Regions from separate parts of the Xenorhabdus ishibashii genome, predicted to be linked through region 2. Evidence: riboswitches for the same ligand, from Rfam matches in the RefSeq annotation. Region 2 holds a riboswitch; each other region holds the start of a gene.
What was found. A riboswitch is a leader RNA that binds a small molecule or an ion and turns the genes downstream of it on or off. The one in region 2 is predicted to bind thiamine pyrophosphate.
Positions count from the first base shown of each region.

Region 1 (2,334 bases), 1.1 Mb from region 2:
TGTCGATGTTACTTGGGCATTAGATCGCGTAGATGAACCCACAAGATTAGCGCTAACTAAAACGCTCGACCATTTCATCAAATTAGGGGCGAAGCTAGTAGATATTACTATGCCTGACACTCTTCAAGCCGCACAAGACTGGGATCCGATATGCTCGATTGAAGCTGCTGTAGCACATGAAAAAACTTTTCCGTTAATGAGGAAGCAATATGGCTCCGGTATTGCGGAACTATTAGATCTTGGTCATAGTGTTAATGCTCTCGACTATCAGAAATTGAGATCGCGTAGAGCAAACCTTACAGGATGCATCAACGGTATTTTCGAATCGGTGGACGTTATATTCTCACCAGTAATAGCAATTGCAGACTTAACTCATAAAGTAATGGACATTTTGGGACAAGGTAACGATATGTCATATTACACTAGCGCATTTAATTTTACTGGTCACCCCACGATCACGTTACCTTGTGGCCGAACCAAAATTGGGACACCAATTGCATTCCAAATCGTTGCTCCACATTTTGATGAAGTTACGATGATACAGGCTGGCTGGGCTTATCAGCAAGTCACTCATTGGCATAGTCTTCATCCACCTATTTGATGAATCTTTGTGGAAACAAAAATCAAACCTGTTCCCTTTGTCATTAAGAAAATCGCCACTGCGTTTTGGAATGCAAACTACGATAGAGACTGCCCCTAATTTTAGGTTGTAGTTTTTATAATCCCCTTTATACTCTGGGGTGTTTTCTTGTCGGAGTGCCTAGTGTTTACCTTGCATCATGTAAACACAGGCTGAGACCGTTAATTCGGGATCCGCAGAACCTGATCGGGCTAATACCCGCGAAGGGAACAAGAGTAATCACCCCGCTGCCAGTCATCGTACATTTATGCAAATACATGTACAGACCCCAAACAGCATCAACCATTACTCCCTGCGAGCTCCAGACAAGCAATTTTCTCAACTTAAGCCTGATCAACAATGAGACAGGCGATAACACAGTCAGGAATTTGCTATGTCTAAGTCCAACGATATCGTTATTTCGAATACTGTTATTCCAACGGCGGATATTTCGCCAAAAGCCCATCCCGCAAGGCCACGCAAGGCTCAGCGAGACGCGGCTCAAGCATTTATTCATTCCGTTCAAGGCATCACTTTCCCCAATTCAAAGCGCATTTACCTTGAAGGCTCACGTCAAGATATTCAAGTGCCGATGCGTGAGATCCAACTTTCTCCCACATTCATTGGTGGCACAAAAGAAAATCCCCAATTTGAGGAAAACGAATCCGTTCCCGTTTATGACACTTCCGGCGCTTACGGCGATCCGGCGGCCATACTGGATGTCGAGAAAGGCTTACCTAAACGCCGCCAACCGTGGATTGATGAACGCAATGATAGCGAGCCTGTTTCGGTTCTCAGCTCCGATTTCACGCAACAGCGCCTTACTGATGCCGGATTGGATCACCTGCGCTTTCATCATCGTCCGCATCCACTAAAAGCCAAATCGGGCAAACGGGTTACCCAGTTACACTATGCACGCCAAGGGATCATCACACCAGAAATGGAATTTATCGCACTACGCGAAAATATGGGGCGTGAGCGTATTCACAGTGAAATCTTGCGCCAGCAACATGCAGGGCAAAGTTTTGGTGCCAACTTACCGGAAAACATCACACCGGAGTTTGTCCGTCAGGAAGTTGCTGCCGGTCGTGCGATTATTCCCGCTAACATTAACCATCCTGAATCTGAGCCGATGATTATTGGCCGCAATTTTTTGGTGAAAGTGAATGCCAATATCGGTAACTCCTCCGTCACATCCTCTATTGAAGAAGAGGTGGAAAAACTGATTTGGTCTACCCGCTGGGGCGCAGATACCGTGATGGATCTCTCCACCGGACGCTACATCCACGAAACCCGCGAATGGATACTGCGCAATAGCCCAGTTCCGATTGGGACTGTTCCGATTTATCAGGCACTGGAAAAGGTCAACGGCATCGCAGAAAATCTGACATGGGAGATGTTCCGCGATACCTTGCTGGAACAAGCCGAGCAAGGCGTGGATTATTTCACTATTCATGCGGGTGTACTGCTGCGTTATGTACCAATGACCGCCAAACGTCTGACCGGCATTGTTTCCCGTGGCGGCTCAATTATGGCGAAATGGTGCCTTTCCCATCATCAAGAAAATTTCCTCTACACTCACTTCCGCGAAATCTGTGAAATTTGTGCGGCCTATGACGTATCCCTCTCTTTAGGGGATGGATTACGTCCCGGCTCAATTCAGGATGCTAATGACGAAGCACAATTTGCAGAACTGCATACCCTCGGTGAACTGA
Region 1 is NZ_NJAK01000001.1:2,018,134-2,020,467, reverse strand. Features, by position in the region: gene Xish_RS09570 (amidase) at 1-601, shown strand, start outside; TPP riboswitch at 743-866, shown strand; gene thiC (phosphomethylpyrimidine synthase ThiC) at 1,014-2,334, shown strand, end outside.
Region 1: linked by a shared signal. The riboswitch ahead of thiC (phosphomethylpyrimidine synthase ThiC) and the one ahead of thiD (bifunctional hydroxymethylpyrimidine kinase/phosphomethylpyrimidine kinase) in region 2 are both predicted to bind thiamine pyrophosphate.

Region 2 (2,334 bases):
CAAAGCGAATCGAAGATATTTTCCTTTATCATAGATAAAAGGGTTGTATCATATGATTATGAGTAAATAAATATCATTATCTGGTTAATTCCATTTTAATGAAATATTATTTCTATATTTTTTCTATAATTCAGAATGAGAGTGGCTATACTCTTTTTTGAAAATATAATTTTTTTAAACTTTCCCCCCTCCAATAGCATGCGCTTTCTTTATGGAATCAGTTGATCGTATAAAGATATCCTCAATATATTATAATTGAATGATATTTAATAAATGATAAACAAAAATTAAACTGGTTATATGTAAGGCGGTTATATTGTATGTTCAGAAATAATAAGGGGAATGAGATATAATTTTTATTTTTATCTGAAATTAATTTTTCATAACAATAACTTCCTGATCTACACCATAACAGATATGAAAAATAGTATTATGTATTACCTCTATTAAGGAGGTTTTTTGAGGTGGTTTTTTATTTTTACATTAATTCATGCAGTTATGTTATTTACAGATTGTTTAGAAGTTTCAAGCAGGAATAGAGATTCAGAATTTTAAATATGTGCGTTGGCTCCAGCACCTGAAAAAAATGGCTTGCGATTATATAAAGAGTATGTGATAAAACATATGGGTAAACGAAGTATTGTTCTGTTAAATAAATAATAGTAACTAATACTGGTTTGTTTGTTTTTATGCCAACAGGCTAATAAAGTGATTCAAAGGAAATTTTTGAAATGGCAAAAATCACTGGTACTGTGAAGTGGTTCAACGAGTCTAAAGGTTTTGGTTTTATTACTCCAGCTAATGGTAGCAAAGATGTATTTGTACATTTTTCTGCGATTACGAAAGATGGATTTAAAACATTGTCTGAAGGCCAACGAGTTGAGTTTGAAATTCAGGATGGCCCTAAAGGTCCTGCTGCTGCAAACGTCACAACTTTATAGTAACAAATTTAATTTGTCTGGTATCTGATTACTGGCTAAATATACTTATCGTTAGTTCAGTTTTAATATCTGACAATAACTTATTGCAAATATCACTCTATTAGGGTACTAATAGAGTGATTTTTATTTGACTCGGGGCGTTCTTTATTGAACTGAGAAGTACCCGTATTACCTGATCTGGATAATGCCAGCGTAGGGAAGTCATGGTATCCCTTGTTCCGATACCCGCTTTTCTTTAGCTGGTGACAGGAACCATTATAATGAGAATTAATTCACTCACTATCGCAGGAACCGATCCTAGCGGTGGTGCCGGCATTCAGGCCGATTTAAAAACCTTTTCTGCGCTTGGAGCTTATGGTACGACAGTTGTTACTGCATTGGTTGCACAAAATACACTGGGCGTACAATCAATTTATGAGCTTGATCCTCTTTTTGTTGCTGCTCAGCTAGAATCAGTGCTTTCAGATGTCAGGATAGACAGTGCCAAAATTGGGATGTTGTCAAATGCGGCTAATATCACTGTAGTAGCAGAGTCGTTACATCGTTATCCTATTCCCTACATTGTATTGGATACAGTTATGGTAGCGAAAAGTGGTGATCCTTTGCTATCACCGGAGGCTATTACCACAATGGTAGAGCAATTGCTGCCGATCGTCTCTTTGATTACTCCCAATTTGCCGGAGGCGGCAGCCATATTGAAATGTGATCTTGCTGATACCGAAAATGAAATGTTGCGACAGGGGAGAGCATTATGTTCAATGGGATGTCAGGCAGTGTTATTGAAAGGTGGGCATTTGAATAATGAGGAAAGCCCTGATTGGCTTTTTACCTCGGAAGGGGAGTGGCGTTTTACCGCTCCCAGAGTAAATACACGGCATACTCATGGGACAGGTTGTACTTTGTCGGCAGCACTTGCTGCATTGCGTCCGCGTTATTCTGATTGGCAAAGCACGCTGCCAGTTGCCAAAACATATTTACAAAATGCTCTGACACAGGCGGATAGTTTGCAAGTTGGTCATGGTGTTGGGCCGGTTCACCATTTTCATCAATGGTGGTGAATTCTTGCATAATGGGGATGCAGAGATCCCCATCTTGAAAGTAGTGAACCTAATAACTTGATTAGGCGATGGTAATTTTCTTATCGAGATAAACATCCTGTACGGAGTGGATTAACTCAACGCCTTCTTTCATCGATTTCTTGAACGCTTTGCGGCCAAGGATTAATCCCATCCCTCCGGCACGTTTATTGATAACGGCAGTGCGGACAGAATCACTTAAGTCATTGTTTCCAGAAGCCCCACCTGAATTGATTAATCCAGCGCGCCCCATATAACAGTTAGCAATTTGATAACGGACGAGATCAATCGGATGCTCAGTGGTCAAATTGCTATAG
Region 2 is NZ_NJAK01000001.1:3,159,173-3,161,506, forward strand. Features, by position in the region: gene cspE (transcription antiterminator/RNA stability regulator CspE) at 732-941, shown strand; TPP riboswitch at 1,065-1,157, shown strand; gene thiD (bifunctional hydroxymethylpyrimidine kinase/phosphomethylpyrimidine kinase) at 1,199-1,999, shown strand; gene fbaB (class I fructose-bisphosphate aldolase) at 2,061-2,334, opposite strand, start outside.

Region 3 (2,334 bases), 1.9 Mb from region 2:
AATAAATAGAGCAGACATCCGTGTTCATTGCCAGACACGTTTCATTGACCAATAACTCAAGCGCTTCAGATAAATTAGCTGCCATCGCAACCTTTTCGACAATTTCCCGTAAGCGCATGAGCATAGCAATTACCTAACTTTTTCTACGACGATGTAAATAAGGAGAATGCAATAATGAAGCAGGCTCCGGCGTTGACATCACAATAGAAGAGAACTCTTTCATCACGCGGCGATATACATCCCGTTTAAAAGAAACTACCTGCCGGACAGGATACCAATAACTAACCCAACGCCAACCATCAAACTCCGGTATCTTACTGCGCTGCACATTAATATCCGCTTCATTACACAATAACTGCAATAAAAACCAACGTTGCTTCTGCCCGATACAAACAGGCTTTGTATCCCAACGCACCAAACGCTTGGGTAATTTGTAACGCAACCAACTTCGGGTTGAGGCGAGAACCCGTACATCTTTGCGACTTAAACCAACTTCTTCGAACAACTCGCGATACATCGCTTGCTCTGGTGATTCCCCTGGATTGATACCCCCCTGAGGAAACTGCCAGGAATGCTGCCCATAACGGCGGGCCCACAAAACTTGCCCTTGGCGATTACAAATTACAATTCCTACATTCGGGCGGTAGCCATCATCATCGATCACCAGACTACCTCTCGATATAACAAATTTAAAAAGATAGCTAATTGTTTCACACTCATCTCAAGCGGTAAACCTAAACCTCTATGATTAGACTTTGCAGACGTAACCGAAGTCTCTACAATACCGCCATCTCAACGGGGTGCGGCTGTCGCAAAACAGTCCTGCTGAGAACAGACCCGTCGAACCTGAACCGGTTAGTACCGCCGTAGGGATTTGAGACGCTAATCATTGATATAACCGATGTCATTTTCATTTAGCATCTTCTCAGATCCTTTGCTATCTGCTAATAATAAACATTAATAATTAATGTACATAATTATCAATATTTTTAATTATTGATATATGAAACTATAGGAGAGCAAAGTGTTTACGAAATTATTTTCCAGCTTTATTGCTATCAGTATGCTATCTATTTCTGCCAGTGTCTTTGCTCAAACAGGTCAGGCAAAGCCTACCCTGACAGTTTATACTTATGATTCATTTGCGTCTGAATGGGGGCCAGGGCCTGCCATCAAAAAAGCCTTTGAAGCGGAATGTGGCTGTGAACTGAAACTTGTTGCGTTGGAAGATGGCGTATCCTTACTGAACCGTTTAAGGATAGAAGGTAAAAAAACACCAGCAGATATTATACTGGGCTTAGATAACAACCTGATTCAAGCCGCTCAGCAAACAGGGTTATTCACACCAAGTCACGTCGATACCTCAAAACTGAAATTACCCATCACTTGGCACAACACGACGTTTATTCCTTACGATTACGGTTATTTTGCCTTTATTTACAACAAAAATACCCTGCCTCATCCCCCCAAAAGTATGGATGAATTAATCAATAACCACCAGAATTGGAAGATTATTTACCAAGACCCACGCACCAGCACGCCGGGCTTGGGGCTACTGCTCTGGATGCAGGAACTCTATGGCGACAAAGCCGCTCAGGAGTGGCAGAAAGTTGCCAAAAAGACACTCACCGTCACTAAAGGTTGGAGTGAAGCCTATGGCCTGTTTCTGAAAGGTGAAGGTGATATGGTGCTGAGCTATACCACATCACCGGGCTATCACATTATGGCGGAGAAAAAAGATAACTACGCCGCCGCTATCTTCAAGGAAGGACACTACTTGCAGATTGAAGTGGCCGCTCAAGTGACCTCAAGTAAACAGCCAGAACTGGCACAGAAGTTTATGAACTTCATGCTTTCTCCGGCATTTCAGCAAGTCATTCCAACAACCCAATGGATGTATCCTGTCATTGATATCACTTTGCACGACGTTTTCAAACAACTTCCCATTCCTGAGAAATCGCTGCAATTCAACGCAGATGATGTGGCAAAACACCGTACAAAATGGATACGTACATGGCAAAGCGCTGTAAGCCGTTAATCGCGGGTTGGTTATTGCCGGGGGTTATTGCCTCCGGCCTGTTAATTATGGTTGCCCTGTCAGCATTCGGGGCGCTGTGGTTCAATGCGCCTGAAAGCCATTGGCAGGAACTATTGAATGACAGTTATCTCTGGCATGTCATTCGATTCACCTTCTGGCAGGCATTTCTATCTGCCGTTTTATCGGTAACACCCGCCATTTTTCTGGCACGGGCACTTTTCCGGCGCCACTTTCCCGGCAAGACACTATTTCTGCGCTTATGCGCCATGACATTGATTCTTCCTGTTTTGGTTGCC
Region 3 is NZ_NJAK01000001.1:1,257,280-1,259,613, forward strand. Features, by position in the region: gene ptsP (phosphoenolpyruvate--protein phosphotransferase) at 1-124, opposite strand, end outside; gene rppH (RNA pyrophosphohydrolase) at 134-664, opposite strand; TPP riboswitch at 787-891, shown strand; gene thiB (thiamine ABC transporter substrate binding subunit) at 1,025-2,038, shown strand; gene thiP (thiamine/thiamine pyrophosphate ABC transporter permease ThiP) at 2,014-2,334, shown strand, end outside.
Region 3: linked by a shared signal. The riboswitch ahead of thiB (thiamine ABC transporter substrate binding subunit) and the one ahead of thiD (bifunctional hydroxymethylpyrimidine kinase/phosphomethylpyrimidine kinase) in region 2 are both predicted to bind thiamine pyrophosphate.